Regions from separate parts of the Caulobacter sp. GW822-FHT07D08 genome, predicted to be linked through region 2. Evidence: riboswitches for the same ligand, from Rfam matches in the RefSeq annotation. Region 2 holds a riboswitch; the other holds the start of a gene.
The links. Region 2 has a riboswitch for cobalamin ahead of AC1RJ9_RS09850 (TonB-dependent receptor plug domain-containing protein). Riboswitches for the same ligand answer to the same signal wherever they lie in the genome.
Positions count from the first base shown of each region.

Region 1: it holds a riboswitch for cobalamin, as region 2 does, so the genes downstream of both, cobO (cob(I)yrinic acid a,c-diamide adenosyltransferase) here and AC1RJ9_RS09850 (TonB-dependent receptor plug domain-containing protein) in region 2, are expected to answer to the same signal.

Region 1 covers NZ_JBXAKU010000007.1:251,540-267,037, forward strand. Annotated here, with positions in the region: gene AC1RJ9_RS15450 (hypothetical protein) at 1-1,035, opposite strand, end outside; gene AC1RJ9_RS15455 (transglutaminase-like domain-containing protein) at 1,120-1,899, opposite strand; gene AC1RJ9_RS15460 (helix-turn-helix domain-containing protein) at 1,978-3,432, opposite strand; gene AC1RJ9_RS15465 (isocitrate lyase) at 3,616-5,235, shown strand; gene AC1RJ9_RS15470 (hypothetical protein) at 5,290-5,523, shown strand; gene aceB (malate synthase A) at 5,687-7,264, shown strand; gene AC1RJ9_RS15480 (transglycosylase domain-containing protein) at 7,518-9,779, shown strand; gene AC1RJ9_RS15485 (hypothetical protein) at 9,803-9,997, shown strand; gene AC1RJ9_RS15490 (TetR/AcrR family transcriptional regulator) at 9,982-10,563, opposite strand; gene AC1RJ9_RS15495 (PaaI family thioesterase) at 10,649-11,152, shown strand; partial or broken gene AC1RJ9_RS15500 (hypothetical protein) at 11,125-11,219, opposite strand; gene AC1RJ9_RS15505 (DUF1636 domain-containing protein) at 11,215-11,613, opposite strand; gene cobO (cob(I)yrinic acid a,c-diamide adenosyltransferase) at 11,616-12,266, opposite strand; cobalamin riboswitch at 12,297-12,482, opposite strand; gene AC1RJ9_RS15515 (esterase-like activity of phytase family protein) at 12,506-13,990, opposite strand; gene AC1RJ9_RS15520 (TonB-dependent receptor) at 14,189-15,498, shown strand, end outside.
Region 2 covers NZ_JBXAKU010000004.1:207,630-223,127, reverse strand. Annotated here, with positions in the region: gene cobT (nicotinate-nucleotide--dimethylbenzimidazole phosphoribosyltransferase) at 1-892, opposite strand, end outside; gene AC1RJ9_RS09880 (cobyric acid synthase) at 889-2,349, opposite strand; gene cbiB (adenosylcobinamide-phosphate synthase CbiB) at 2,337-3,308, opposite strand; gene AC1RJ9_RS09870 (ABC transporter ATP-binding protein) at 3,298-4,068, opposite strand; gene AC1RJ9_RS09865 (FecCD family ABC transporter permease) at 4,065-5,063, opposite strand; gene AC1RJ9_RS09860 (ABC transporter substrate-binding protein) at 5,060-5,896, opposite strand; gene AC1RJ9_RS09855 (aminotransferase class I/II-fold pyridoxal phosphate-dependent enzyme) at 5,893-6,750, opposite strand; gene AC1RJ9_RS09850 (TonB-dependent receptor plug domain-containing protein) at 6,911-8,863, opposite strand; cobalamin riboswitch at 9,012-9,201, opposite strand; gene cobU (bifunctional adenosylcobinamide kinase/adenosylcobinamide-phosphate guanylyltransferase) at 9,238-9,768, shown strand; gene AC1RJ9_RS09840 (MFS transporter) at 10,514-11,911, shown strand; gene mazG (nucleoside triphosphate pyrophosphohydrolase) at 11,868-12,716, shown strand; gene hflX (GTPase HflX) at 12,738-14,075, opposite strand; gene hfq (RNA chaperone Hfq) at 14,088-14,336, opposite strand; gene AC1RJ9_RS09820 (D-amino-acid transaminase) at 14,493-15,356, opposite strand; gene ntrX (nitrogen assimilation response regulator NtrX) at 15,357-15,498, opposite strand, start outside.

The sequences.
Region 1 (15,498 bases), on a different contig from region 2:
GACCGGCTGCAGCCCGACATCGGCCTTCTGGCTCCAGCCGCGCACGCCAGTGGCGGGGTCCTTCAGGCCGTCGTCGGCGAGCGGCAAGAGCCTCCCCTGCTCCCAGCCCGGCCCCGCCTTCACGCCGATCAGGTCGCCGGTCTTCGGCTGCGCGGCGCCGTCGAAGGCGTACAGACCGTAGTTCGGCCACGCCGGCTTCTGGCCCGGATAGACACCCATGAACCAGCGCTTGGAGGCCGGGTCATAGGCCAGGTTCTGGACGCCGTAGCGGGTGTTGCCGGTGCGGACGAAGACCTTGGCGTCCACCGCCGCCGGCCCGTTGTGGTGCGGCGCGGCTTCGGTCAGCGGGCTGGCGTAGCGCCCCCAGTCGCCGACGTCGTACTGCAGCAGCACCTGCTGGTCGTTGTCGGTCCGGGTGGTATTGCCATAGACCCCGTAGGCCACCGTCAGGTAGCGCCTGCCATCCGTCTGGCCGAACGCCGGACCGAACGAGACGCCGTCGATGCCCGAGGCGTCGTAGCGGTGATCGGGCGAGGCCACGACGTCGCCCTTGAACTTGCCGTCGTCGCCCTCGAACACCCCGTCGCCGTTCAGGTCGGCGCTGTAGTCCCTGACCACCTCGGGCAGGTAGACGGTGCGGAAAAGCGCGCTGCCGGACGCCTCGACGCCGACGCGGTCCAGCCGGGCCACGTCGATCACGGCGATGTAGAAGGCCTTGTCTTCCTTGTACTCCAGCGAGCCGTAGACCTTGCCGTCGGCCGGATTGAAGTCGAGATCGCCCAGGTGTCCGGTCCAGCCGACCAGCGTGCCGATCAGCTTGCCGCTGAAGTCGTACTTCGCCAGCAGGGTCGTGAACGAGTAGTAGATGAAGCCGCCCCGCACATCGACGGCGACGCCCTGCACGTGGCCGGCCTTCCAGGTCCCGCCGTTCTGGGTCAGCGGCAGGTTGGCCAGGCCCCCCTCGGCGAGCGCCGGACCGCCGACGCACAAGGCCAGGATCGAAGCGGCCAGGGCCAGGCGATGACGAACGGACATGGTGATGACCCCAACCCAGCGTTGGCGGGCGGACCTAGGGCGTCTTGGCGACAGCTTGATGACAGTTCGGCGTCAGAGCCGGCGTCAGGGAGCCTCTCGGATCGAGAAGCTCTGCTCGATCAGGGTGGCGCGGCCGAAGATGGTCATGAAGGCGATGTCGGCCGCGTCCCGCCCCGTGGCGACCCGCACCAGGCCGTCGATCGGCGCCTTGCCCGTGGCGTCCACCAGGCGCCAGCGGCCGCCCAGATAGACCTCGGCGATGGCGTGCAGGTCCGGCGGCTCCAGCTTCCAGGCATAGGCGCTGACCGCTCTGGCCGGGATGTCGGCGGCGCGGCACATGCCGATGATCAGGTGCGTGAAGTCGCGGCAGACGCCGGCCCGGTCGACCAGGGTGTCGATCGCCGTGGTGCCCGAGTTGCTGACTCCGCCCAGATATTCGATGTGCTCGGCGATCCAGTCCAGCATCGCCTGGACCTTGGCCCCGCCCTTGAGCTCTCCGAACTCGCGCTCGACGAACAGCTCGAGGCGATCGGACGGGCTGTAGCGGCTGGCGCGCAGGAACGGCAGCACCTCGCTGGGCAGGTCGCGGATGGCCATGGCCGGCGCGTCGGCCAGGTCATGGTCGCGCCGCATGACCTCGACCCGGGCGCGGTAGAGCGCGTTGACCGTTCCCGTGGCGGTGAACACCGTACGCCGCTCGAAGGTCACCGGATCGTCGACCCGCACGGCCTCGACATTGGGCCAGAAGGTCAGGGCTTCCAGCCCCACCACCTGGTCCGGCCCATGGGCGGCCTCGACCAGCAGCAGCACCTCGCACGGGGCCGCGAAGTCATAGGTCAGCGAGGCTTCGACGTCGAAACGCATGGCGATCCTGGAACTTGGGCGACCGAGAGCCGGCCGCGCCGCCTAACAATCCGCCAGGATGGCTTCGGTTCAGAACCTCTATCGAGCGAAAGGGAATGGCGATAGCGACTTGCTGGTCTCCTCGACCAGCAGGGTGCGATTGATCGGCGCCGCCGCCCGCTGCGGACAGGCCGGGCGCTCGCAGATCCGACACGAGGGTCCGATCTCGACAGTGATCGGCGCGGCCATGTCCAGGCCCCGCGCATGGACCAACTTGGACGCGTATTTCAACTCGCAGCCCAGGCCGACGACCAGTTCGTCCTCCAGTCCCGCCTGCAGGCCCGAGGTCCGCCGCACCGTGCGCGACAGGGTGAAGTAGCGCTCGCCGTCCGGGGTCTCGATCACCTGGGTGACGATGCGCCCCGGGGTCTTGAAGCTGTCGTGGACGTTCCAGCGTGGACAGGCCCCGCCGAAGCGCGAGAACGGAAAGGGCCCGGCCGCGAACCGCTTGGAGATGTTCCCCGCCGCGTCCAGCCGCATCATGAAGAACGGCACGCCGCGCGAACCGCTCCGGCCCAGGGTGGTCAGCCGCTGGGCGGCCTGCTCGTAGCTGATGCCGAAGCGCGGCCGCACCCGCTCGATGTCGTAGCCGCTGGACTCCATGGCGGCCAGGAACGGCTCGTAGGGCATCATGATCGCGGCGGCGAGATAGCTGTCCAGAAACACCTTGAGCAGCTGGCGCGTGGCCCTGTCGGGAGCCTTGAAGCGGTCGGTCAGGTCCGACAGCACCTCCCCGCCCTCCATCAGCCCCAGCTGGTAGCACATGCCGAAAGTGCGGCTGGCGTGGGCCAGGGTCTCCGACAGCATCAGGCGCTTGCGGTGATGGTCGTAGCGGCGCAGCGAGCCGGTCATCACCTCGACCGGCATGATCCGGGTCTGGATGCCGAACCGGCTCAGCAGGCGCTCGCGCACGGCGGGACTCAGGTCCTGCGGATCGGCCTTCAGCTGGGCGACGATCTTCTCGGCCAGAGTCTCCAGTTCGGCGAAATGGTTGCGCTGGGCGCCCACCAGGTCGCGGACCCAGTCGGTCGGCGACGATTGCTCCGAGGCTGGCCCCGTCCCGTCCGGGCGCTCGAAGGCGCCCAGGTCGATCATCCGGCCGCGATCCAGATAGGCGCGATAGAGCCGCGTCATGGCCTCGGCCAGGCCCGGCGACAACTCGGCGACCTCGGCCGCCTCGTGGCGCGAGATCCCTAGATCCGCGAACATCTTGTCGGCCAGCACCTCTTCCAGCCCGGCCCCGCCGCCCGGATCGTCGGCCGACAGGCTGCGCAGGTCCAGGTCATAGGCGTCGGCCAGCCGCAGCAGGATCTGCGCGGTCACCGGCCGCTGGTTGCGCTCCAGCAGGTTCAGGTAGCTGGCCGAGACGCCCAGCTCCTCGGCCATCCGCGCCTGGGTCACGCCCAGGTCGCGCCGCAGCCGTTTGAGCCGTCCGCCGAGGAACAGCTTCTTGTCGCCCTGTTTCTTGTCGAGGGGCTTTTTGTCGCCGGTCATGTTTGGGAGCGTCGCCATTCGGTCAATCTGTCACGACTTTACAGATCTTACAAAGTCATTCTGTGACAAATTGCCTTCAATAGGTTCGACCGACCCCACGGCGCGGCGTTAGCTCACCAGGACGAGTTTTCCTTGGCCCGCAAAGGCGTAACGCCCCGGGCCCCGTAGTGGGATCGAACGACCATGACGCAGCGCAAGACCTATGCCGAACACCGCGACGCCCTGCTGGCGCGCTATCCTGACGGCGTCCTGCCGGGCGGCGTTGGCATCGACGACGTCATCCAGCTGAAGCTGCAGAACACCTTCCCGACCCACCTGGACATCGCCCGCGCCATGGCCCCGGTCATGCGCGCCGACATGGCCGAGTATGATCGTGACAGCAGCAAGTTCACCCAGTCGCTGGGTTGCTGGTCGGGCTTCCACGCCCAGCAGATGATCAAGTCGGTCAAGCGCCTGCGCGGCACGACCAAGGGCGCCTATGTCTATCTCTCGGGCTGGATGGTCGCGGGCCTGCGCAATCGCTTCGGCCACCTGCCCGACCAGTCGATGCACGAGAAGACCTCGGTCGTCGACCTGATCCAGGAGATCTATGTCTCGCTGCGCCAGGCCGATGAAGTCGCCATCAACGACCTCTTCAAGGCCCTCAGCGCCGCCCGCAAGGCCGGCGACCAGGTCGCCGAGCAGGCCGCGATCAAGGCGATCGACAACTTCGAGACCCACGTGGTGCCGATCATCGCCGACATCGACGCCGGCTTCGGCAACGAGCACGCGACCTACCTGCTGGCCAAGGAGATGATCAAGGCCGGCGCCTGCTGCCTGCAGATCGAGAACCAGGTCAGCGACGCCAAGCAGTGCGGCCACCAGGACGGCAAGGTCACCGTGCCGCGCGAGGACTTCATCGAGAAGCTGCGCGCCTGCCGCCTGGCCTTCGAGGAACTGGGCGTCGACGAGGGCGTCATCGTCGCCCGCACCGACAGCCTGGGCGCGGGCCTGACCCAGAAGATCCCGGTCAGCCAGGAGCCGGGCGATCTGGCCAGCGACTACATCAAGTGGCTGAAGACCGAACCCGTCACCCCGGAGAACCCGCTGAAGGACGGCGAGCTGGCGATCATGAAGGACGGCGCCTTCGTCAAGCCGGTGCGCATGCCCAACGGCCTGTTCGCCTTCCAGGACGGCACCGGCCGCCAGCGCGTCATCGAGGACTGCATCGCCAACCTGACCCAGGGCGGCGCCGACCTGCTGTGGATCGAGACCGACACCCCCAATGTCGACGAGATCGCCTCGATGGTGGCCGAGGTCCGCAAGGTCGTGCCGAACGCCAAGCTGACCTACAACAACTCGCCGTCGTTCAACTGGACGCTCAATCTGCGCAAGCAGGTGCGCGACCAGTGGATCGCCGAGGGCAAGATCCACAAGGACAGCTATCCGGACGGCAACGTCCTGATGTCGGCCGAGTATGACAAGACCGACCTGGGTCGCGAGGCCGACGAACGCCTGGCCCGCTTCCAGGTCGACATCGCCGCCCGCGCCGGGGTGTTCCACAACCTGATCACCCTGCCGACCTTCCACCTCACCGCCAAGAGCGTCGACGAGCTGTCGCGCGGCTACTTCGGCGAGGAGCGGATGCAGGCCTATGTCAACACGGTGCAGCGCGAGGAAATCCGCCGCGGCGTCTCGGCCGTGAAGCACCAGCACGAGGTCGGCTCGGACCTGGGCGACACCTTCAAGGAGATGGTCGCCGGCGAGCGCGCCCTGAAGGCCGGCGGCCACGCCAACACCATGAACCAGTTCGCGGCCGAATAGCCGCGAACCCCTTCCCACCGCCAGCCCCTTCCCACCGATCGAGGAGCCAAAGCCATGACCGCCAAGCGTTTCGCCCCCGCCGCCATGCCGAACTCGGACGCCAAGGAGCGCGCCGTCGACCGCGTGGCCGAGGCCTCCCACCGCCTCAACGAGGCCGTGCGCCGCGCCATCGAGGCCGGCTACTCGGTGGAGCTGGTGCGCGCCTCGCGCCACCACGACGGCTCGGGCAACTGGGGCGACCAGATCGTCCCCACCGTCCGTGACAAGGGCGCCGAAAAGAGCGCCTAAGACCGAGAGAGTCCGACGCCTTGCGTGGTCCTCGTCCTTCGACAAGCTCAGGATGAGGACCATTGCTGGCGCGGCAAAGAAACGCCCAGCTCAAACGCTTGCAGTAGAAACCTCATCCTGAGCCTGTCGAAGGACAAGGTTTCGGACACACGGAAAGCTTCCCATGCCGCTCGACATCGCCGCCAACATCCAGGTCACCGGTCCCGTTGAAGGCCGAGCTGCGGAAGTACTCACCCCGGAAGCCCTGGCCTTCGTGGCCGACCTGCACCGCCGGTTCGACGCCCGCCGTCGCGAGTTGCTGGCCGCCCGCCAGGCGCGGCAGGCCCGCTTCGACGCCGGCGAGCTGCCTGACTTCCTGGCCGAGACCGCCGATGTCCGCGCGGCCGACTGGACCGTCGCGCCCGTTCCCGCCGATCTGCTGGATCGCCGCGTCGAGATCACCGGCCCGGTCGACCGCAAGATGATCATCAACGCCCTGAACTGCGGGGCCAAGGTGTTCATGGCCGATTTCGAGGACGCCACCGCCCCGACCTGGGCCAATGTCGTCGAGGGCCAGATCAATCTGAAGGACCGCTGGCAAGGGCAGCTGACGCATGTCGACGCCAAGTCCGGCAAGGCCTACGCCATGGGCCCGACCCCGGCGGTGCTGAAGATCCGCCCGCGCGGCTGGCATCTGATGGAGCGCCACCTGGAGGTCGACGGCCAGGCCGTGGCCGGGGCGCTGTTCGACTTCGGCCTCTACGCCTTCCACAACGCCAAGGCGACGCTGGCGCAAGGCTCGGGCCCCTACTTCTACCTGCCCAAGCTGGAGAGCCATCTGGAGGCCCGCCTCTGGAACGACGTTTTCGTCCGCGCCCAGGAGGCGTTGGGCCTGCCGGTCGGGACGATCAAGGCCACGGTGCTGATCGAGACCATCCCGGCCGCCTTCGAGATGGACGAGATCCTGTTCGAGCTGAAGGACCACATCGTCGGCCTGAACTGCGGCCGCTGGGACTACATCTTCTCGTTCATCAAGCGCCTGGGCCGCCGCCCCGAGTTCCTGACCCCGGACCGCTCGGCCATGGTCATGGGCAAGGCCTTCCTGGGCGCCTATTCGCTGAAGCTGATCCAGACCTGCCACCGCCGCGGCGCCTTCGCCATGGGCGGCATGGCGGCCCAGATCCCGGTCAAGGGCGACGACGCCGCCAACCAGGCGGCCTTCGCCAAGGTCAAGGCCGACAAGGAGCGCGAGGCCGGGGCCGGCCACGACGGCACCTGGGTCGCCCACCCCGATCTGGTGCCCGTCGCCATGGAAGTCTTCGACCGCCTGATGCCGGCGGCCAATCAGCGCGACAAGCTGCTCGCCGATCTCGACATCACCGCCGCCCAGATGCTGGAGCTGCACGAGGGCGTGCGCACCGAGGCCGGCGTGCGCGAGAACATCCGCGTCGGCGTCCGCTACACCCAGGCCTGGCTGGAAGGCCGGGGGGCGGTGCCGCTCTACAACCTGATGGAAGACGCCGCGACGGCCGAGATCTGCCGCACGCAGCTGTGGCAGTGGATCCGCCTGGGCGCGGCGCTGGACGATGGCCGGGTGCTGACCTCGGAGCTGTTCATCAGCCTGTTCACCCAGGAGATGGCCGACCTGCGCCGCGACTTCGCCTCGCCGCGCCTGGAAACGGCCGCCGAGCTCTTCACCCGCATGGTGCTGTCCGACAGCCTGGAAGAATTCCTGACCCTGCCGGCCTACGAACTGATCTAGCCGACCGCCTGATCCAACCGAACGCATGACCGCAAAGAAAAAGCCCGGCGAAAGCCGGGCTTGAGAAGTAGGGGAGGAAACGCCCAGGAAGGGCAGAGGCCTCAGCCTCACGGGAGGTCATCTATGCCTGACCGAACGCCATTCAAGGGTGACCGCGAAGAAACTTCGGTTTCAACGCGCTTGGCTTGCCGGGGCCGTGTGGTAATGAGCGCGCTCGACGAGTGAGGGCCTGGCCCGAAGCGAGCGCCAGTCCATGTCCGACCCCGCCGATCCCAAAGACATCCCGCCGGCGCCGAAGCCGCGCAAGCCCCGGAAGCCGCGCGCCAAGGCCGCGATGACCTCGGCGGCTGTCCTGCCCGAGAGTTCGTCCGAACCCGTCGCGCCCAAGCCGCCTCGTCCGCGCAAGCCGCGCGCCCCCAAGCCGCCGGCCGAAGCCGCCGCCGAGACGCCGGAGATCGTCGAACCCGCAGTCGTCGAAGAAACCCCCGCGCCCGCGCCGGTCGTCGAACCCGAACCCGAGGTCCTGCCCGAGGAAGCGCCCGCTCCCGAAGCCGAGACCGAGCTGCCGGAAGCCGTCGAGGCGATCCCGGAAGCCGCCCTTTCCCCGGCCGAGCCCATCAAGACCGCCAAGCCGCCGATCTGGAAGCGTCCCGCCTGGCTGATCGGCGCGGCCGCCGCCGTGGTGCTGGCGGTCGTGCTGGTCGCCTCGCTGTTCTGGTCGCTGCCGCTGAGCCGCGCCCTGGAGCCGCTGAACAATTCCGCCATCGTGCTGGTCGCACAGGACGGCTCGCCGATCGCCCGTCGCGGCTCCTACAAGGAAGCCCCGATCGACGTCGCCAAGCTGCCGAAATACGTGCCCGGCGCTTTCATCGCCATCGAGGACCGCCGCTTCTACAGCCACATGGGCGTCGACCCGAAGGCGATCGCGCGGGCCCTGGGCAGGAACGCCCAGGCCGGCGGTGTGTCGGAAGGCGGCTCGACCATCACCCAGCAGTTGGCCAAGAACGCCTTCCTGAGCAGCGACCGCAACCTGCGCCGCAAGGCGCAGGAGGCGTTGATCGCGGTCTATCTGGAGGCCCGCCTCTCCAAGGACGAGATCCTGTCGCGCTATCTGTCGTCGGTCTATTTCGGCGACGGGGCCTTTGGCCTGCGCGCCGCGGCCCGGCACTATTTCGGCAAACAGCCCGAGCAGCTGTCGATCGGCGAGGCCGCCATGCTGGCCGGCCTGGTCAAGGCCCCTTCCCGCCTGGCGCCGACCAACAATATCGAAGGCGCCCGCGAGCGGATGCGCGTGGTGCTGGGCGCCATGGTCGAGACCAAGACCATCACCCAGGCCCAGGCCGATGCGGTCGGCGAGGTCTCGGCCATCGAGAACCCCGATAAGCTGCCGACCGGCTCCTACTTCGCCGACTGGGCCCTGCCCCAGGCCCGCGCCGCGATCGGCGCCCGCTATGGCGAGACCATCGTCAAGACGACGCTGGATCCCGAACTGCAGGAGAAGGCCGAGAAGATCCTCAACGACTTCATCGCCCGCGACGGCAAGGTCCTGAACATCACCCAGGGCGCCCTGGTGGCCATGCGCAAGGACGGCCGCGTCGTGGCCATGGTCGGCGGCCGCGACTATGGCGCCAGCCAGTTCAACCGCGCCGACGGCGCGCGCCAGCCAGGCTCCTCGTTCAAGCTGTTCGTCTACCTGGCCGCCCTGCAGTCGGGCATGACCACCACCAGTCCGATCCTCGACACCCCGGTGCAGGTCAGCGGCTACACGCCCAAGAACCACGAGGGCAAGTACCGCGACCGCGAGATCCCGCTGATCAGCGCCTTCGCCGCCTCGTCGAACGTCGCGGCCGTGCGCCTGGCCCATGACCTGGGTCCGGCCAAGGTGATCAAGGTCGCCCGCCAGCTGGGCGTCACCGAGAAGATCCCCGACGACCTGACCATGGCGCTGGGCACCGGTTCGATGAGCCTGACGCGCCTGACCGCCGCCTACGCCTCGATCGCCGCCGGCGAATATCCGATCGTCCCGCACGCCCTGGAGACCTTCCAGAAGGGCAAGACCACCGCCTACGACCCCAAGGTGCTGGCCGGCATGCGCGACCTGCTGCGCTCGGCCACCCATCGCGGCACGGGCCTGGAGGCGGCCATCGACGGCGCTTTTGGCAAGACCGGCACCACCCAGGACTATCACGACGCCCTGTTCGTCGGTTACGTCGACGACCTGGTGGTCGGGGTCTGGGTCGGCAACGACGACAACAGCTCGATGAACGGCGTGGTCGGCGGCGGCGAGCCCGCCAAGATCTGGAAAGCCTTCATGCTGTCGGCCCTGGGCCGCAACGTCGCCCCCGTGGTCGTCGAGGACCCGCTGGACGACCTGGGCCTGCCGCTGGAAGGCGAGATCGGCCCCGACGGCCTGCCGGTGGCCCCGCTGACGGTCCCCACAGACCCGCTCCCGCTCCCGCCGCCCGTCGCGCCGGTCGCCCCCGTCGCCCCGCCACCACCTGAGCCGCGTCCCTAGGCATGGTCCTCCAGGAGACCGACATGTCCGACCATCTGGCGCGTGATGACCTGTCGGCCCTCGCCGAGGCCCACGCCGGCCCCTTCCACGCCCGCGCCGAGGCCCGCGCCACCCGCGCCGGCCTGGTCACCTTCGGCGTGGTGGTGAGCGGCGTCCTGCTGTCGGCGGCGCTTCTGGTCTGGACGGTGCGCCGGCCGGTTCGTCAGGCCGCGAGATAGGCGCGGCTTAGCCGCACCAACTCGTCCTCGAACTCTCGGCTCTCCAGGAAATCGACGCCTTCCAGCACCGCCGCGCGCATCGCGCCGTGGATGGCGCGCGACAGCACGAAGGCCTGGACTCGGGTCAGCGGACGGCCGTGGGCGTCGGTCAAGCCCTCCTCCGCCGCCGCGAACTTCGCCGCCAGCTCGGCGTGATCGGCCTGGGCCAGCAGCGCGGAGGCCGCGATCCGCCGGGCCCGGTTGCGTCCGGAGAAGGCCTGGACGAAAGCGCGGATCATCGCCCGGTCCCGCGCTACGCCCTGACCGTCCTCCAGCGCCGCCATCACCCGTCCCCGGTGCGCCTCGGTCTCGCGAAGAGCCAGGGCCAGCAGGATCGCCTGCTTGTCGGGGAAATAGCGGTAGAGCGTGCCGATGCTGACCCCCGCCCGCTCAGCCACGGCGTTGGTGTTGAATCCGGCCTCGCCCGAGGCCTCCAGAACCTGAGCAGCCGCCTCCAACACGACATCGACCGACGCCAGAGCACGGCCCTGGCGTGGGATTTTCCGCGTGTTTTCAACGCCCCCCATCACGTCTCTCCCTCGCTTGAAAAGTCGAGTAACAGAGCCGCCGCTGCTCCCCTAGCCTTCCGTTGGATCATATGAAGGCGGCGACATGACCTGGGCGACCGAACGTCTCGACGCGCTGAAGGCCGGAACGGCGACGCCGCCGCCAATTGTCGAGACCCTGAGGCTGGGCCTGCTCGACGACTGGGGCGAAGGCTGGGTGAAGAAGTCCTGGCGGCCGTCGCCGGAACTGGCGACCGCCGATGGCTCGCTGTTTGGCGGCTATCTGGCGGCCCTGGCCGACCAGGTGTTGGCGTTCGCGGCCATGACCGTCGTTCCGCACGACAGGCTGTATCGGACGGTGAACCTTCAGCTCAATTTCCTAAGGGTCGCTCGCGATGGTCCACTATCGATCGAGGCGAAGGTCGTGGCACGGACCCGGCAGCTGATCACCGTGCACGCCGAATTCCGCCGCGAGGACGGCGCGCTGATCGCCGACGCCACGGCGCAGCAGATCGTCATGGCGTTCGAGCACTGGCCGGCCGAACGCGATGCGGTGGACGGGTTAAGACAAGCGGGACCGAAACCTCGTCCTTCGACAAGCTCAGGATGAGGTTTCTACTGAGCCGACCATGATCCTCATCCTGAGCCTGTCGAAGGACGAGGATCACGCGCTCAATCCCCCACCAGCTTTCCCGCCGGCGGGACGCGCACGATGAAATGCCCCTTCACGCCCTCCGGCCACTGGCGGTACGGCACCACGCCCTCGTCGCTGGCCGCGTAGGCCACGGCGTAGTCGACGATCGCTCGCGCGGCCTCGGGCGTCGGTTCGAACCGGCCAAGCACGTAGCCGATCTTGCCCGGCGCCCGCAGGTGGATAGAGCAGTGCTGGGCGCAGTTGAACAGGCAGGCCATCTCCTGGATCGCCACGCCGGAGCCGTCCGCCGCCTCGCGTAAGGCGGCGGCCAGCAGCGCCCCGCCGCGCACGCCTTCGGGCGTCTCGCGCTCTTCGGTCGAGACGCGGCAGGTGTTGCAGACCACCACGGCCGGACCGTCGTCGGCCGCGCGCAGCACGGTCAAAACTCGATCCCCGCCTGGGCCTTCACGCCGGCGCGGAACGGGTGCTTGACCTGGGCCATCTCGGTGACCAGGTCGGCGGCCTCGATCAGGGCGTCGGGCGCGTTGCGGCCGGTGACGACCACGTGCTTGCCCTCCGGCCGACCGACCAGGACCTCCAGCACCTCATCGAGCGGCAGGTACTCGTAGCGCAGGATGATGTTCAGCTCGTCGGCGACGACCATATCCCAGTCGGGATCGGCGATGCGGCTCTTGATGGCTTCCCAGGCCTCGCGCGCCACGGCGATGTCGCGGGCGCGGTCCTGGGTGTCCCAGGTGAAGCCCTCCCCCATCGGCCGGAACTCGACCTGGTCCGGGAAGGCGTCGAACACGACCTTCTCGCCGGTCTGCATCGCGCCCTTGATGAACTGGATGACGCTGACCCTCTGGCCGTGGCCGATGGCGCGGCAGACCATGCCCAGGGCCGCCGTCGTCTTGCCCTTGCCCGCCCCGGTATGGACGATCAGCAGGCCCTTCTCGATCTGGCGCTCGGCCATCATCTTGGCCCGCGCCGCCTGGATCACCTTCATCCTGGCGTTGTGGCGCGCGTTCTTCGCGGCCTCTTGGGCCGCCTCTTGGGCGGCCTCGCCGTCCGGGAGTTCTTCGTTCATCACCCTGCCCTCGCCGGACACCCCGCCGGCCGCGTTGATATGACGAAGGCCGGTCTCCTGGCTTACGCCCTCCCGTCGCGGCGCCTTCCCAGGATCACTCCCAGTGGCGCGTGCCGCGACGATCGACGGACGATCACAGTTGCGGGGGCAGCCGCGGATTGGTCACCGCGTTCCCGGAGGTCTCGCGACCTCCATGCCTTCGCCGTCCGGGGTAGGCGCGCCCGCCCAGGGGGTCAAGCTTACTTCGGCAGGGACAGGCGGTAGACCAGCACCAGGTTGTCGTTGTCGCCGGTCCCGGTGTCGCCATGCAGCGAGGCGTCGAAGTCCTGGCCGTTCACGTGGCCCTTGGCCGTGGCGAAGTCGTTGTCCGACCCGACCAGCAGGAAGACGTCGCCAGTCTTGTCGAAGGCCGAGCCGATGGCCATGGCCTCGATCTTCTCGGGCAGGCTGGTCCGGGTCGAGGGCGCGACCGACAGATTGATCCCGAACCTGGCGAGCTGGACGGGGTTGAGGATGTTGACCAGCTCGGCCTGGGCGGCCGGCTTGATGTCGGGGTTCAGCACGCCGTCCCTGGCGATCGGCTTGCCGTCCTGCTCGTAGGGCGTGCCGGCCAGGTTGGTGGCGCCGGCGAGATCGACCAGCAGGATGCTCTTGTAGACCGGCGCGTTGGGCGCGCCCTTGCCGCGTCCATTACCGTCGCGGGCCAGGACCAGCAGGCGGGTGTCGCTGAGCGCCACGGCCTCGGATTGGGCCGCGGTGACGTCGGCGCTCTGGCCGTCGCCGTTCTCGCGCACGGTCGGCAGCTGCAGCGCGTAGTGGCCGATCGGCGTCTTGGGCAGCCGGGTCTGGCTGATGTCGTAGACCAGCACGCGGGTGTTGTTGCGGGTGGCGTTGTTCGACGTCGAGTCCTGCATGGTCGCGCTCTGCAGCACGGCGATCAGGCGCTTGCCGTCGGGGCTGATGGTCAGGGCCTCCAGGCCCTGGTTGTTGCGGCGGCCTTGGTCAGGCGCCTTCTCGGCCCCGAAGTTCAACTGGCCCTTCTTGATCGGCAGCAGCGCCGGGACGGTCTGGATCGCGCCGGTCAGCGTGCCGGCCTTGTCGAACAGATAGACGCCCGCCGCGTACTCGTCCGAGACGTAGAAGCTGCCGTCCGGCAGATAGGCGATCGCCTCGCTGTCCAGGCTGAGCTTGCCCGCCCCCTCGCCGTTGGCCGGCGACGGATAGCGCACGCCGCCCCGCTCGACGACTTTGGCGCCCGGGTCCATGCCGGTGAACGGCTGGCCGGTCTGGTCCTTCAACAGGAAGCCGCCCGTTGGCGTGATGGTCAGGCCCTTGCCGGGAACCAGCTTGATCGCGTGCTCGTGGACGCGGTTGGCGTAGTCGGTCGTGCTCTTGAACGGTCCGACATTGTTGGGACCCCGGTCCGGCAGGGTGCGCAAGGTCCCGGTATAGGACCCGTCGGCGGCCTTCTTCCAGTTCGACAGCGCCATGCTGGAGAAAGAGCCCAGGGTCTCGCCGTTGAAGTCGCGCGTCGCCGCGGGCAGCCAGCCCACGGCCACCAGGCCGTGATTGACATAGGTCTTGCCGCCGAACGGGACGGTGACGTCGCCGGGGGTATTGTCCCAATGCGGCGTGACATAGGTGCGCGACTGAGCGCCGGCGCCAGCCGCCAAGGCCAGGGCGGCGAGACCCACGAGGGTTCCGACAAGGCGATGGCGCGACATCGAGAGCTCCTGAAAAGGATGCGAGGCGTTCGGTGAACCTGGCGCGCTCTTAGGGAGGGTGTGCATCGGTTTTGTGACGCACGCTGTCATCCAGACGCAGCAGAACCGTCATCAACCTGTGGAATAGACGCGGCGCTCAACCAATCGGCGCCATAGACGGAAATCCGCGTGGCGCGCGATATCGAGGGGATATCCGAAATGCTGCTCCGATCCGCTAGCGTGGTGGCTATCGCCGCCTGCCTCATGTTCGCCACCCAGGCGCAAGCCGCTGAGGTTCTGGCCGCCGACGCCCCCGCCGCGAAGGCCGCCGATGCGGTCGCGGGCGCCCCCGCCGACACCAACGAGATCGACGCGGTCGTCATCGTCGGCAGCGGTCAGACCCGCTCGGTCAACACCCTGACGCCGTCCAGCCTGGAGGTCCTTCCCCCGGGCACGAGCATTCAGAAGGCCCTGAACTTCCTGCCGGGCGTCAGCGCCCAGTCGATCGACGCCCTGGGCGTCAACGAGCAGTCGCTGTCGCTGCAGGTGCGCGGCTTCAACACCACCCACCTGGGCTACTCGCTGGACGGCATGCCGCTGGGCGACGGCGCCTACAACAACTACAACGGCCTGACCATCAGCCGCGCCCTGATCTCGGAAAACCTGGGCCGGGCCGACCTGGCGACCGGCATCGCCGGCCTGTCCATCCCCTCGACCAGCAACCTGGGCGGCGCGCTGATCTACACGTCCAGCGATCCGAAGAAGGACATGGGCTTTTCGATCAACGGGACCGTGGGCAGCGAGGACACCGCCCGCACCTTCATGCGCTTCGACACCGGCGAGCACGGCGGCTTCTCGGCCTATGTCTCGGGCCACTACGCCCAGCAGGACCTGTTCGTGAACCAGGGCGCCTACAACAAGTCGACCGGCAAGCAGCTGAACGCCAAGGCCCAGTACCGCTTCGGCGATAACGTCATCACCGCCTTCGCGGACGTGTCGCGCACCAACCAGGCTGACGACACCTATCTCTCCAAGGACATGCGCTCGCGCCTGGGCTGGGACTGGGCCGGCTACGCGCCGAACTGGGACGCCTATGTCGGCCGCGCCGCCTGCTCGGTGGCCTCGCTGGCGGCCAAGTGCGTCCCCTCGACCGCGCCCGAGAAGCTGGCCGATGTCACCTTCACCAACGGCCAGATCCTGCGCAACGACGAGGTCTACTACCTGTCGGGCGACTTCAAGATCCGCGAGAACATCACCAGCCACGTGCAGGTCTATCGCCACACCGACAAGGGCGCGGGCAACAACTTCATCACCGGCCTGTCGAACCAGGGCACGACCTCGACCGCCGACGACCTGCCGGTCCGGATCCGCGACACCCGCTACACCATCGACCGCGACGGCGTGGTGGCGAACGTGGGTTGGACGCTGGGCTTCAACCACATCCAGGCCGGCCTCTGGCTGGAAGACAACACCAGCAGCGCCGCCCGCTACATCTGGACCAATGTCACCGGCCCGTTCAGCCTGGCGAA
Region 2 (15,498 bases):
CGACCTCAAGCGCCGCCAGCATCCGCTGATGCCCTCGCTCGGCCGAGCAATGGCAGAACACGCAGTAGTCCCGGACCGCCGGGACCAACCGGATCGCCGCCAGGGCCGCCGCCGAGGCGATAAAGCCGTCGACCAGCACCGGGATGCGCGCCGACGCCGCGCCGATTACCGCCCCGGTCATCATGGCGATCTCCAGCCCGCCGAACTCGGCGAGGACGGCGGCGGGCTCGGCGGCGTCCGATCGCGCCGCCGCGCGCTCCAGTACGGCCAGCTTGTGGGCCAGGCCCACGTCGTCATGACCGGTCCCCCGCCCGACGCACTCGGCCAACGGCGCGGGCGTCAGGCGGTGCATGAGCAGCGCCGCCGAAGCGGTGTTGCCGATGCCCATCTCGCCTAGCGCCAGAATCTCGAAACCCTCGGCGGCCGCGTCGCGGGCGATGCGCGCGCCGGTCTCCAGGGCCTGGGCGACCTCCTCGACGGTCAGGGCCGGCTCGACGGCGGCGTTGCGCGCGCCACGCCGCACCTTCTCGGCCAACAGGCTTGCATGGGTTGGAAGTTCGGCGTCGACCCCGGCGTCCACGACGCGCAGCTCGGCGCCGACCGCGCGGGCGAAGGCGTTGGCGCTGGCCTTGCCGGCCAGGAAGGTCGCGACCATGGCCTGGGTGACGCTGGACGGATAGGCCGACACCCCTTCGGCGGTCAGCCCGTGATCGCCGGCGAAGACCAGCAGGAGCGCCTTGTCCAAGGCGCGCTCGCCGGCGATCAAGGCCAGCCGAACGGCCAGGTCCTCGATCCGCCCCAGCGCGCCCGGCGGCTTGGCCTTGCCGTCGATCAGGGCGCGTAGCCGCCCCATCTGGGCATGGTCGACGGCGGTGACGAGCGGCAAAATCATCGGAAATTCTCCAGGCCGGCGATGGCGGCGAGGGCGGAAATGTCGAAGGCTTGCTCCAGCGCGGCGGCGATCTCGTCCAGCGCCTGGTCGACGCGGACGGCCTGGTCGATCGCATCGGACACCGCGCCCAGCTCGGCCAGCAGGGCCGCCCGCGCCTCGCCTTGGTCGAACAGGCCGTGGACATAGGCGCCGCGCACCTGACCGCTGGTCGAAACCGCGCCGTCCGTGACGCCGTCGTCGAAGGTCAGCATCGGCGAGAGCGCGCCCGTGGTGCGGCCGACATGCATCTCGTAGCCCTCGAAGCGCGCGCCGCCGGTCAGTCGGCCCGCGACCGGCCGCAGGGTCTTGTCGCCGGTCATCACCGTCTCGACGTCGAGCAGGCCCAGACCCTCGACCGAGTCCGGCGGGCCCTCGACGCCGTCCGGATCCGACACCCGCCGGCCCAGCATCTGGTAGCCGCCGCAGACGCCCAGCACCCGGCCGCCGCGCCGGACGTGGGCGGCCAGATCGACGTCCCAGCCCTGGGCGCGCAGGAAAGCCAGATCGGCCAGGGTCGCCTTGGTCCCCGGCAGGATCACCAGGTCGGCGTCGCCCGGAAGCGGCGCACCTGGCGGGATGAAGGCGAACTCGACTTCGGGCTCGGTGCGCAGGGCGTCGAACTCGTCGAAATTGGCGATCCGCGACAGCATCGGCACAACGATCCGCACCTTGCGGCCGTCAGCGGTCGCGGCGCGGTCGAGCACCACGGCGTCCTCGGCCGGCAGGCGCCGCGCCGCCGCCAGCCAGGGCGCCATGCCGAGGTCGGTCCAGCCCGTGCGGCGGACGATCTCGGTTCGGCCGTCCTGGAACAGGCTGGGATCGCCCCGGAACTTGTTGATCAGAAAGCCGCGGATCATGGCGCGGTCGGCGTCGTCCAGCACCACGTGGGCCCCGACCAGGGCGGCGATGACGTGGCCGCGATCGATGTCGCCGACCAACACGACGGGCACGTCGGCCGCGATCGCGAAGCCCATATTGGCGATGTCGCCGGCTCGCAGGTTGATCTCGGCGGGACTGCCGGCGCCTTCGACGATGACGAGGTCGCTCCGCGCCTGCAGCGTGCGGAAACTCTCCAGCACCGTGTCCAGCAGCGCGCCCTTGCGCTCCTGATAGCCGCGCGCCTTCCAGGTCCCGGCCATCTTGCCGCGCACGATCAGCTGGGCGCCGACGTCGCTCTGGGGCTTCAGCAACACCGGGTTCATATCGACCGTCGGGGCGACGCGGCAGGCGATGGCCTGCAGGGCCTGGGCGCGGCCGATCTCGCCGCCGTCGGCGGTCACGGCGGCGTTGTTGGACATGTTCTGCGGCTTGAACGGCCGCACCCTCAGGCCGCGATTGGCGAACAGGCGGCACAGGCCGGCGACCAGCACCGACTTGCCGACATCCGAGCCGCAGCCCTGGATCATCAAAGCGGCCATGCGAATCCTCCCCAGACGAACCCGGCGACCGCCAGCATCAACCAGAGCAGCCCGCAGGCGAGAAGATAGATCCGCAGGGCGCGGGTCAGATCCGCGGGTGTCGCCGCCCTGCCCTCGCCCAGAACCGGACGCTGGGACAGCGCGCCGTCGTACCAGGCCGGACCGCCCAGGCGTAAGCCTAGGGCTCCGGCCATCGCCGCCTCGGGCCAGCCGGCGTTGGGCGAGGCGTGCTTGCCGGCGTCGCGCAGCATGATCCGCCAGCCGCCCCCCTTCAAAGCAAACATGCCGGCGAGGGCGATCACCCCGCCCGCCAGGCGCGCCGGGATCAGGTTCATCAGATCGTCGAAGCGCGCCGAGGCCCAGCCGAACGCGCGCCAGCGCGGCTCGCGGTGGCCGATCAGGCTGTCGGCCGTGTTGACGGCCTTGTAGACGAACAGGCCCGGCAGGCCGGCGACCACGAACCAGAACAGCGGCGCGACGATGCCGTCGCAGAAGCTCTCGGCCAGGCTCTCGATGGCGGCGGTGGCGATGTCGCTCTCACTCAGTCGGGCGACGTCGCGGCCGACGATGTGGCCGACCATGATCCGGGCGCTATCCAGGTCGCCCGCCGCCAAGGGCTTGGCGACGGCGCGGACATGGTCGAACAGGCTGCGCTGGGCCAGGCCCACGGTCCCGACCAGCACGATCGCCACCGGTCCGCCGAGGTCCGCGACTATCCAGCCGGCCAAGGCGCTGGCTCCGACGATGAGCGCCAGGGTCACCATGCCCAGCAGGCGGCGCGTGATCTCGCCGAACCCCGACAGGTTGAGGCCCGCCTCCAGCGCGGAGATCAGCCCGCCGATCCAGACGACCGGATGCGGCGCGCGCCGGTGCAGAGCGTCTGGATAGCCGACCGCGGCCTCCACGACCGCCGCCGCCAGCACGATCCAGGGACCGTTGGACGAGAGTCTAGCCGGCACGGCCCAGCACCTCGATCAGCGGCCCGCCCTCGCCCCCGTGAAGGCGGACGACGACGCCATAGACGGCTGACAGGGTTTCCTGCGTCAGGGCCGTGTCGGGCGCGCCGTCGACGACCAGGCGGCCTTCGCTCAGCACGAGCACCCGGTCGGCGAAACGCGCGGCCAGATTCAGGTCGTGCAGGGTGATGATCACGCCCTTGCCCTGGTCGTGCGCCAGGCGGCGGAACAGGGCCAGGGCGTCCAGGGCGTGGCCGGGGTCGAGGCCCGTCAGCGGCTCGTCGGCCAGCAGCCAGTCGGTCTGGCCGGCCAGACCGCGTGCGATCAAGGCGCGGGCCCGCTCGCCGCCCGACAGCCGGGTGACGGCGCGGTCGACGAAGGTTTCCAGGCTGGCGGCGGCGATGGCGGCGTCGACCGCCGCGCGGTCCTCGGCGCTGGGACCGAAGGCCCCGAGATGCGGCGTGCGCCCCAGGCCCACGAAGGCGCGGACGTCGACGTCCCAGGCGATCTCGGGCGTCTGGGCCAGGAAGGCGATGCGGCCCGCGCGCTGGCGGCCGGGCATGGCCGCGATCGCCGCGCCGTCCAGGGTGACCGAGCCGCCGTCTGGGCGCAGCAGGCCGGCCAGGCACGCCAGCAAGGTCGACTTGCCCGCCCCGTTGGGACCGACAATGGCGATCAGTCCGCCCTTGGCGAAGTCGGCCGAGACGCCGTCCAGCACCACATGTCCGCCCAGGGCCAGGGTCACGTTCCGGGCGGAGATCATGCCAGCCTCCGGCGCATCGAGATCAACATGGCCAGGAAGAACGGCCCGCCCAGCATGGCCATGGCGACGCTCAGCTTGACCTCGCTGGCGGCCGGGGTCATGCGCACCAGGATGTCGGCGGCCAGGGTCAAGGCCGCGCCGCCCAGGAACGATGGCAAAAGCACCGCGCTCGGCCTGGAGCCCAGCAACGGCCGCAGCAGGTGCGGGGTGATCAGGCCCACGAAGCTGATGACGCCGGTCACCGCCACGCTGGACCCGACCGCCAGGGCGACGCCGATGGCCACCAGCAGGCGCGTGCGCGACAGGTCGACGCCCAGCGAGCGCGCGCCCTGCTCGCCCAGGGTCAAGGCGTCCAGGGAGCGGCCCAGGGTCAGCAGTAAGGCGCCGCCGGCGACGATGCCCGGCGCGGCGATCCGCACCTCGTCGACGCTGCGGTCGGCCAGCGAGCCCAGCGTCCAGTTGATGATCTCGTTCACCGCCCACGGATTCGGCGCGAGGTTCATCGCCAGGGCGATGCCGGCCCCGCAGACCGTCTGGATCACGAAGCCCGCCAGGATAAAGGTGACGATGCTGGAGGTGACGCCCGCCAGGCCCAGCAGGGCCGCGACGCCCAGGCCCGCCCCGACCATGGCGGCGGCAGGCAGGATCCAGATCGCCTCGCCCGCCGCGCCCAGATAGAGGGTCAGCACCGCCCCCAGCGCCGCCGACGCCGAGACGCCCAGGGCGCCGGGATCGGCCAGCGGGTTGCGGGTATAGCCCTGCAGCGCGGCGCCGGAGAGGCCCAGCGCTCCGCCGACCAGGATGGCCAGGATGGTGCGCGGCAGGCGCAGGCCGAAGACGATGGCCCAGCGCGGGTCGGCGCCGCCCGAGGTCCAGGCGCTCCACGGCGCCCAGACGCGTCCGGCGCACAGGCTGACGCCGAACAGCACGACCAGCAGCGCCAGCAGGACGCCGCAGATCGCCCATGGCGCCATAGGGGGAGATCGGGGCCTCATGCGCCCTCCTTCAAAGCTTGGGCTCGCGCCCGGGCCATGGCCGCGGCGGTCTCGATCAGGGCCGGGCCGCCGCAATAGAGAAGCTTCTCGGGTAATCGCACTTGGCGCATTCGCCCGGACACGGCCCTCAGGGCTGGATGGGTCATGATGCGATCGGCCCAGCTGCGCGCGCCGGGGGCGGAGACGCCGACCAGCAGCACTTCGGGCGGATCGGCCAGCAGGCGCTCCAGCCCGACATTACCCCAGGTCGTCAGGCCGAAGCGGCGGGCGACATTATCGAAGCCGGCGTGGTCCATCATCTCGTCGACCAGGGTGCCCGGACCGGCCGCGAAGCCGTTGGGCTGATAGATCAAGGCCGTCAGCCGTCGCGCGCCGGGCGCGGGCTTGGCGGCCGCGATCGCCGCCTCGACGCGGGCGACCAGGGCCTCGCCGCGGTCCGGACGGCCGATCAGCCTGGCCACCTCGCGAACCTGGCCCAGGCTCTCGTCGATCGACCTGGGGACCTTGAAGCGCTGGACCGGCACGTGCAGGCGCTTGAGCGCGTTGCGCGTCGCCAGGGCCGAGTGCTGGCTGGCCAGGACCAGATCGGGCATCAGGTCGATGACCTCCTCGGCGCTCTCCCAGGTGTAGGGCAGCGTCCGGGCCTGGGCCGCGACGGTAGAGGCCTGCGCGTCGCGGGCATAGTGGCTGAGCGCGGCGATCTGGCTCCGGTCGGCCAGGTGGACCAGCATGGCGTCCAGACAGCTGTTCAGCGACACGATGCGCCTTGGGAGCGGCGGCGGACCGCCCGCCGTCATCGCCAGGGCGCCGGCCACGACCTCGCGGCGGTTCATGACGTCACCGCGCGAAGTGCGTGCTCAAAGCGTTTGAATTCATTGCGAGAAGGCAGGCCAATCCGAAGTCGATCCGGCCGATCGGCGAAGGGCCGCGTCAGCACGCCCTCAGCGCAGAGCCGTTTGAACAGGCCACACGCGTCCGGCGCTTCGACCCAACGGAAGAGATCGCAGCCGCCGAGAGGCTTGAGGCCCGCCCTGGCCAAAACCGCGTCGACCGCGCCGGCCTGGGTCGCCAGCCAAACCCGAGTCCGTGCCCGCCAGGCGTCGTCGGCATAGGCCTCCAGCCCCATGGCCAGGGCGTCCGCCCCGACCGGCCAGTCGCCCAGGAGCACGCGAAATTCCCGCGCGAAGATCTTGTTTCCAATCAGAAAACCCAATCGAACCCCAGGCAACCCATAGAACTTGCCGAACGAGCGCAGGGTCACCAGCCGGTCGATCTCCAGGTCGGCGATGCTGAGCTCCGGCGCGACCTCACCGAAGGATTCGTCGACGACCGTCCAACGGCCGGCGTCCGACCGTTCCACCGCCAGGGCGGCCAGGGCGCCGCGCTCAATCCGCCGGCCATCGGGATTGTTCGGATTGACCAGCGCCAGCACGTCGGCGCTCAAGGCGCGGAGATCGTCCAGCGAGGCGATGAGGTTCGGCGTCGACCCCGCCCAGCTTTCGGCATGGCCGCCATAGATCGGCGCCAGCAGCGCGACCTCGCCGCCGCCGATCAGACCGGGCAGCAGCCGCAGCGCCGCCTCCGCTCCGGAGGTGGCGACCACGCGGCCAGGGTCAGCGACGCCGAACGCGCGCGCGGCGACCGCCTCCAGTTCGGCCAGCTCAAGCGGATCCGGCAGCCGGCGCAAGGCGTCGGCCGGCGCCCGCTGGCCGGACCACGGCTCGGGATTGATCCCGGTCGACAGGTCCAGCCAGGGACGCGGCGCGTCCGGAAAAGCGGCCATCGCCTCGCGGAGACGGCCGCCGTGCCGGAAGGCGCCGATGGTGGAAATCGACGCCGACATCAGCCTAGAACCGCGCGCGCAGGCCCACGAAGGCCCCACGTCCCGGCGTCCCGTAGTTCAGGATGGTCTGGTAGTCCTTGTCGAACGCGTTCTCGACCCGGCCGAAGACCTCGAGGGTCTCGTTGATCGGATAGGCCGCGCGCAGGTCGACCAGGGTGTAGTCCTTCACCACCTGGGTGTTGGCGTCGTTATTGTAGGTCTTGCCCACATAGCGCACCGCCACCGTCGTGGTCAGACCCACCGGCCAGCTATAGGCCGCCGACAGGTTGCCCATGTTCTTCGGGCGACGAGTCAGTTGCTTGCCCTTGTTGGCGCCCGAGCCGGACTCGGCTTCGGTATAGGTATAGTTAGCGGTGATGGTCAGGGCCGAGACCGGCTTGACCTCGCCGATCAGTTCCACCCCTTGCGCCTTGGTCTTCTGGACGTTGTCGTAGTAGCCGAAGCGGAACGCGCCGTTCGGATTGCACAGCGCCGTGGTCGAGCCCGAGGCGCACGAGAAGAAGCGGATCTCGTTGTCGGCCTCGCGATGGAACCAGGTGGCCGAGGCGCGGGCCTTGCCGCCGAAGAAGCGCTGCTCGATCCCGGCGTCCCAGCTGTCGAACTTCTCCGGCGACAGGGTCGAATTGCCGTACTCGCTGTAGAGCTCGTAGAGGCCCGGGGCGCGGAAGCCCTGGCCGAAGCTGGCGCGGACGACGGTGTCGCCCTCGTTCAGCGCCCAGGCGGCCGCGACCTGGCCCAGGGTGTGCGAACCATAGGTGTCGTGGTCCTCGTAGCGCAGGCCGCCGGTCAGGGTCAGGCCCTTCACCGGCTCGACCTGCAGCTGGCCGTAGAGGCTGTCGACGCCGACGCGGCCGGTGCTGAATGCGGGGTTCGGCTTGAGGACCGTCGGCGAGCGTGTGCGCATACGGGCCTTCTCGGTCTCGGCGCCGAAGGTGGCCGTCCAGATGTCCGAGATCGCGAACACACCCTGGTATTCGAAGCGCTTGTTCTTGCCGGCGGCGTCGAAGGTTAGTGGCGCGGCCGGGCGGGCCGGGTTGATGTTCTCGCGGTCGGTGTCGGTATAGGCGTAGCCGAGGCGGTTGTTCCAGCGACCGTCCAGCAGGGCGAAGTTCAGGCCCGTATAGACGACCAGTTCCTCGGTGCGGCCGAACTCGGCGCTGTCGACGTTGAAGCCGTCGAAGTCGTTCTTGCCCTTCGAATAGACCGACCGGACCTCGGCCGAGACGTTTTCGGCCAGCGCCACACGGACACGGCCCGACAGGCCGGTGTTCTGATAGCCGTCCTTCTCCTTGCCGAGCTTGTAGGTCGAGAAGCCGTCGGTGGTGTAGTAGCCGCCAGCCAGACGCCAGGTGATCTTGTCCGAAGCGCCGCCGACGCCGGCCCGCAGGTAGCCGGTCTTGCGTGCGCCGCCTTCGGCCTCGATCGAGCTGGTGAACGGAACGGTAGGATCGGCGGTGACGATATTGACCACGCCGCCGACGGCCTGGCTGCCCCACAGGGTCGACTGGGCGCCGCGCAGCACCTCGATACGCGCGATGTCGCCGATCAGCAGGTTGCCGCTGTTGAAGCCGCCCTGGGTCGAGGACGGGTCATTCAGCTTGACGCCGTCGATCAGCACCACGGTGTGCTGGGTCTCGGCGCCGCGGATGTTGAGGCTGGTGGCCGTGCCCGGCCCGCCGTTGCGGGTGAAGCTGACGCCCGGCGTCTGGGCCAGCAGCTCCGTCACCGAAATGGCCTGGCTGGCCTCGATAGCGGCCTGCGTCAGGACGGTGACCGACGCGCCGACCTTCTCGATCGGCTGGGCGGTGCGGGTGGCGGTGACGATCAGCTCGGCGACGCCGTTGGCGCCGACAGCGCCTGCGACATCGGCCTCGGGGGCCTTCTGCTCTTCCGCCATGGCCGAACCGGCGACAAGGAGGGTTGCGAGCGCGGTGGAGCTCAAAAACGTTCGGATCATGTTTCAATCTTCCCAGTTGAACGACCCGCACGGCTGACCGCGACGCACCCGCAAGCTGGAAAGCCACACGTACGCCCCGGACCGTCGCGCGGCCCTTTGACTGTCGTTTCGCGGGAGATCCCGTTCGTTCGGCGCACCCCGGCCGAGCGATGAACGACTGCGCCGGGCAGGTCTCCTGGCTCACGGGTCATCGCTCTTGGCGTCGCCTTCCCAGGGTCCGGAGACCCCAGTGGCATGTGACGCTAGAACTCGCCGCTTACAGTTGCGGGGGCAGCCGAGGTCTTGAACCTCGTTCCCTTTTAATCCTCTTTCGAGGAGCCTAGTGCGGGGGCAGCCCTATAGACTGCGCCGCTTACGGTCAATGTGGAGCTTCCATGACGTCGATCCTGGTGCTGGGCGGGGCCCGTTCCGGCAAGAGCGCCTTCGCCCAAAAAGCGGCGGAGCAAGCGGCGGAAATCGCCGCTGGAGCGGTGCGTCCGGTGCTGATCGCCACCGGCCAGGCCTTCGACGACGAGATGACCGAGCGCATCGCCCGCCACCAGGCCGACCGGGGCGAATCATGGACCACGGTGGAGGCGCCGCTGGCCCTGGCCGAGGCGATCACCGCCCTCCCCGCCGACGCCGTGGCGGTCGTCGACTGCCTGACCCTGTGGCTGTCGAACCTGATGCTGGACGAGCGCGACATCGCGACGGAGGCGACCGCTCTGGTCGAAGCCGTCGCCGCCTGCCCCGCCCGCCTCTGGCTGGTCAGCAACGAGGTCGGCCTGGGACTGGTGCCCGAGACACCGCTAGGCCGGCGGTTTCGAGACGAGGCCGGACGGCTGCACCAGCGGCTCGCGCAGGCGGTCGACGAGGTCTATTTCGTGGCGGCCGGGTTGCCGTTGAAGCTGAAGCCGCGGGGGTGAAATCCCGTCGGAGCGCGAGCGTTTTTCCTTCTCCCCTTGCGGGAGAAGGTGGCGCGCAGCGCCGGATGAGGGGGTGATAAGCCTGTCGGATTAGCTTTACGGCGCGAGCGGTTAGCCCTGCGTGCCCCTCATCCGACCGCCTTCGGCGGCTACCTTCTCCCTCAAGGGGAGAAGGGTGACTCACGAGCGTTCGCCGCTCTCCATCCCCGGCCTCAAAACCTGCCGTACTCTCTCTTCACCTCGTCGCGAGGAAAGGGCGCATGGCCAGCGACCGTTGCGGCGACGGGGGGTGATCGAGCGGGGGCAGGTCCGAGGGGGATACTCGGACGGTCCGGGGATCTGGTTCGCTGACCAGACCCGCCCGCCGTCGGCGTGGTCGAAGGCAAAGGGGCGTGTCAGGCTGTAAGCCCGTCCTCTTCGATCATCGGAGCTTGCTGGAAACAGCGAGGTCCGGGTTCCGTTAAGGCCTGAACAGGGCCACCTGACGGGACGCTGGCGGATAACGATCGCGCGGGGCGTCAGACTTCGTCGAAACGGTACACACAACACACACACTCCGGACGCTGTCCGGCGCTCCGCGTCCCTTTCCACACCTTCAGCGGCCAGCCGCGTGAGGCGGCGGAGCCGTGCATTGTCAAAGGAAGAGGCTGGCGCTCGGCGAACAATGCTCGCACACTCATTCAAACGGTCGTTCAGCGACCTTGAGTGTCCGAGCGCGATCAACAGCGCGGGGAGGAGTACAGAAATGTCCGAGCGCCAATCTTCTTGGACCCTGGCCCGATTTGCGGCCCCCGCCATCCCGATCTCGGCGATGGGCCTGCCGCTCGTCGTGTACCTGCCCGAATATTACATCAACTCCCTGGGCCTCTCCCTGGGAACCGTGGGGGCCGCCTTCCTGATCGTGAAGCTGGTCGACATGCTGCTCGACCCGATCCTGGGCGGCGTCATGGACGGGACCCGGTCGCGTTTCGGACGTTTCCGGCCCTGGTTGGTTATCGGCACCCCCATCGTCGCGCTGGGCACCTTCGCCCTGTTCATGGCCCAGCCGGGCGTGGGACCGATCTATCTGTGGTTCTGGCTGGCCGTGCTCTATGTCGGCTATTCGATGGTGGTCCTGTCCCAGACGGCCTGGGGCGCGGTCCTGTCCAGCGACTACCAGCAGCGCTCGCGGGTCTATGGCTGGTGGCAGGGCGCCAATGTCGTGGGCATGATCCTGGTCCTGTGCCTGCCGCCGATCGTGACCGGCGTGTTCAAGGGCGATCACCTCGACAGCGTCCGCGCGATGGGCTGGTTCATCGTCCTGCTGGCGCCGCTCACCGTCCTGCTGGCCGTGACCACCGTCGGCGAACCGCCGGCGGCGCCCAAACGTGGCAAGACCGGCCTCAAGCAGTACGCCAAGTTGCTGACCCGCCCCTCGGTCCAACGTCTGCTGCTCGCCGACCTGCTGATGGGCCTAGCGCCCGGCATCGCCGGCACGCTGTTCCTGTTCTTCTTCGAGCGCATGAAGCACTTCGACAAGACCCAGGCCGGGGTGTTGCTCCTGATCTACTTCATCGCCGCCCTGGCGGGCGCGCCGATCTGGCCCATGCTCGCCAAGCGGGTCGGCAAGCACCGCGCCCTGGTCGTGGCCTCGGTTGTCTACGCGGTCGTGCAATTGACCGCCGTCATCACGCCGCCCGGAAACCTCGTGCTCGGCATGATCGTGCTGGTCCTGGCCGGCCTGCCCTACTCCGCCGCGCCGCTGCTGGTGCGGGCCATGATGGCCGACATCGGCGACGAGGAGCGCCTGGAGAGCGGCGTCGACAAGACTGGCCTGCTCTATGCGATCGTGACCGGCACGGTGAAGCTGGGCTACGCCCTGGCCGTGGGTGTGTTCATCATCCTGGGTGCGCTGGGCTTCGACCCGAAGACGCCCACCGCCGCCGGCGACGCGGCGCTGGTCGCGTTGTACGCTTTCGCGCCGGCCGCGCTCGGACTGGTGGTCGCCGCCGTCATGTTGCGCTATCCGCTGGATGCGACCCGGGTCGCCGAGATTCAGCGCCAGCTCGGGGCGCGGGATGCGGCGGAGCGGGACGCCCCCACAGCGGAGCCGCCACCGAATGTCCTCCCTCAGCAAATCCCCGCCCCTGGCCCCGCCGAATGAAGGCTCTCAAGGTGAAGATGGGCACCCCATCTTCCGCCTGATCGAGATCATGGCCAAGCTGCGCGATCCGGACGGCGGCTGCCCCTGGGATCTGGAGCAGACCTTCGCGACGATCGCGCCCTACACGGTCGAGGAGGCCTACGAGGTCGCCGACGCCATCGAGCGCAATGACCTGCCGGAGCTGCGCGACGAACTGGGCGACCTGCTGCTGCAGGTGGTGTTCCATTCGCGGATGGCCGAGGAACAGGGCGCGTTCGACCTGAAGGACGTGGCGGCCGCCATCTCCGACAAGATGATCCGCCGGCATCCGCACGTGTTCGGCGACCACGCCTATGAAGACCTCTCGGCCCAGGTCGCTGGCTGGGAAGAGCTGAAGGCCCAGGAGCGCAAGGCCAAGGCCAAGACCGGGGTGCTGGACGACGTGCCGGCTGGGCTCCCCGCTCTCACCCGCGCCGTCAAGCTGACTAAGCGCGCCGCTCGGGTCGGCTTCGACTGGCCCTCGGCCCGCGAGGTGCTGGACAAGCTGCGCGAGGAGACCGCCGAGATCGAGGTCGAGATCGAGGCCGGCGACATGGCCAAGGCCCGCGAGGAACTGGGCGACATCCTGTTCGTCTGCGCCAACCTGGCCCGCAAGCTGGACGTCGACCCCGAGGACGCCCTGCGCGCCACCAACGCCAAGTTCGCCCGCCGCTTCGCCTTCGTCGAGACGGGGCTGGCCGAGCGTGGCAAGACGCCCGACCAGTCCGATCTGGCGGAAATGGACGCCCTGTGGAACGACGCCAAGGCGGCGGAGAAGAAGGGTTAGGCGACCTTCTAGTCGCGCTTTCTAGTCGACCGTACCCACGAGGGCGCCGGGGTACTGTCGCTCGAACCGCCCCAGCGCCTGGCTGTCGAGCCGGGTGACGATGGTGACGTCGCCGTCCGGACCGTCGTAGCGGTTCAGCACCCGGCCGTTGCGGTAGATCCAGGCGATGGCCTGACCATCCTGGGCCTTCAGCTGGATCTCGACCGGCGGCGAGTCGTCGATCAGGCCGCTGATCCGGCGCAGCAGAGCCTCGCAGCCCTCGCCGGTAACGGCCGAGACCGCCGAGGCCTCCTTGCGACGGGCATGGCCCTCGACGACCTCGCGATCCTCCTCGGACAGCAGGTCGATCTTGTTCCAGACCTCGACGACGGTCTTGCCCTCGTCGAACGTCACGCCCAGTTCGGCCAGCACGCTCTGGACGTCGCGGGCCTGGGCCTCGCTGTCGGGATTGGCCACGTCGCGGACGTGCAGAACCACGTCAGCCTCCTGCACCTCCTCGAGGGTGGCGCGGAAGGCCTCGACCAACTCGTGCGGCAGGTCGGAGATGAAGCCGACGGTGTCGGACATGATCGCCGGCCGCCCGTCGGGCAGCTTCACGGTGCGCAGGGTCGGGTCCAGCGTCGCGAACAGCATGTCCTTGGCCAGGACTTCCGCTTCGGTCAGGCGGTTGAACAGCGTGGACTTGCCGGCGTTGGTGTAACCGACCAGGGCGACGGTCGGGTACGAGACTTTCTTGCGGGCGCTGCGGTGCAGGGTCCGCGTCCGGCGCACCTCCTCCAGCTCCTTCTTGAGCTTGAGGATGTTGTCGCGGATCAGGCGGCGGTCCAGTTCGATCTGGGTTTCGCCAGGACCGCCGGTATTGCCGGTGCCGCCGCGCTGGCGCTCAAGGTGGGTCCAGGTGCGGACGAGGCGCGAGCGTTCGTATTCGAGCCTGGCCAGCTCGACCTGCAGGCGGCCTTCCCGGGTCCGGGCCCGGCGGGCGAAGATCTCTAGGATCAGCCCGGTGCGGTCCACGACCTTCACCCCCAGCGCCTTCTCGAGATTGCGCTGTTGGATGGGCGTGAGCTGATCGTCGAAGACGGCGACGTCGATGTGCTCGACCTCGCAGATCGCCGCGAACTCCTCGACCTTGCCCTTGCCGAACAAGGTGGCGGGCGTGACGGCGCGCAGTGGCGCGATCATCGTCTCGACGACTTCGAGATCGAGCGCGGTGGCGAGACCGACGGCTTCCTCGAGCCGGGCATTGGGATCCCGGGCCTCGAGGGCCGCCTGGCCGCGAAGTTGCCGCGCCGGATGGATGACGAGCGCCTTCAGGATCGGCGCGGCGTGGTCAATCGACCTGGATGTGGATTTGGACAAGCGTCTCTAAATTCAGTCGTCGGAGTCGGCGCTGGGCTCGTAGAGCTGAACAGGCTGAGCCGGCATGATGGTGGAAATGGCGTGCTTGTAGACCAGTTGCGACTGACCGTCGCGACGCAACAGGACGCAGAAATTGTCGAACCAGCTGACCACGCCCTGCAGCTTCACGCCGTTGACGAGGAAAATGGTGAGCGGCGTCTTCGACTTGCGCACGCTGTTCAGGAAGGTGTCCTGAAGGTTTTGCTTCTTCTCGGCAGACATCGGGGGTTCCCCTCTCGTTGTTATCGGAGGGCAACACGCCCCCCACACAAACAAGGCCATGCTAGAGGATTTTTCGCTGAAAGCGACAAGCGCGCAGGGAAAATTTCCGCAAGGCCGTACGCCATCAAAACGTTTGGATCGAATATTGCTCCGATCTCAGACGGATTTCCGGCGTGCTCGCTCCATATAGGAACGCCGCAGGCCGATCGCCACAGGACCCGGTTGTCCATCGCCCAGCTTGACGCCGTCGATCTGGGTGATCGGGGTGACCAGCGAGCCGGCGCCGGTGATGAACGCTTCCTTGGCGGCTTGGGCCTCGGCGATGGTGAACGGCTTCTCGCTGAAGGGAAGGCCGGTTTCGCGGATCACTTCCAGCAGGGTCGAACGGGTTACGCCGCGCAGGATGTTGGCGTTGGTGTCGCGGGTCCGCAGGGCGCCCTCGGCGTCGATGATCCAGGCGTTGGACGATGCGCCCTCGGTCACCAGGCCCATGTCGTCGACGAACCAGGCCTCCAGCGCGCCGCGCTCACGCGCCGCCTGCTTGGCCAGGACGTTGGGCAGCAGACCGATCGACTTGATGTCGCAGCGGGCCCAGCGGTTCTCGGGGACGGAGATCACCGAAGCGCCCTTGGCGGCCTTGGCCTCGGTAGCCGCGCGATCCAGCGACTTGGCGGTGACGACGATCGCCGGCGGCACGGCCGGGTTCGGGAAGGCATGGTCGCGCTTGGCGACGCCGCGGGTGATCTGCAGATAGCAGAGCCCCTCCTTGACCTTGTTGCGACGCACGGCCTCGCGCAGGACCATGGTCAGCGCCGCCTGGCTCATGGGATGGGCGATGCGCAGCGCGTCGAGGCTGCGCCACAGGCGGGCGAAGTGCCCCTCGGCGTCGGCCAGCTTGCCGTTGAACACGGCCCAGACCTCGTACACGCCGTCGGCCAGCTGATAGCCGCGATCCTCGATATGCACGGCGGCCTCGCCGTGACGCACGAAGCGGCCGTTCACATAGGCGAAACGCGACATCTACTCTTCCTCTTCCGCCCGGGCGCCGGCCACGCCCAGGGACTTGAGCTTCCTGTGCAGCGCCGAGCGCTCCATGCCGATGAAATTGGCGGTGCGCGAGATGTTGCCGCCAAACCGCAGGATCTGAGCGTTCAGGTACTCG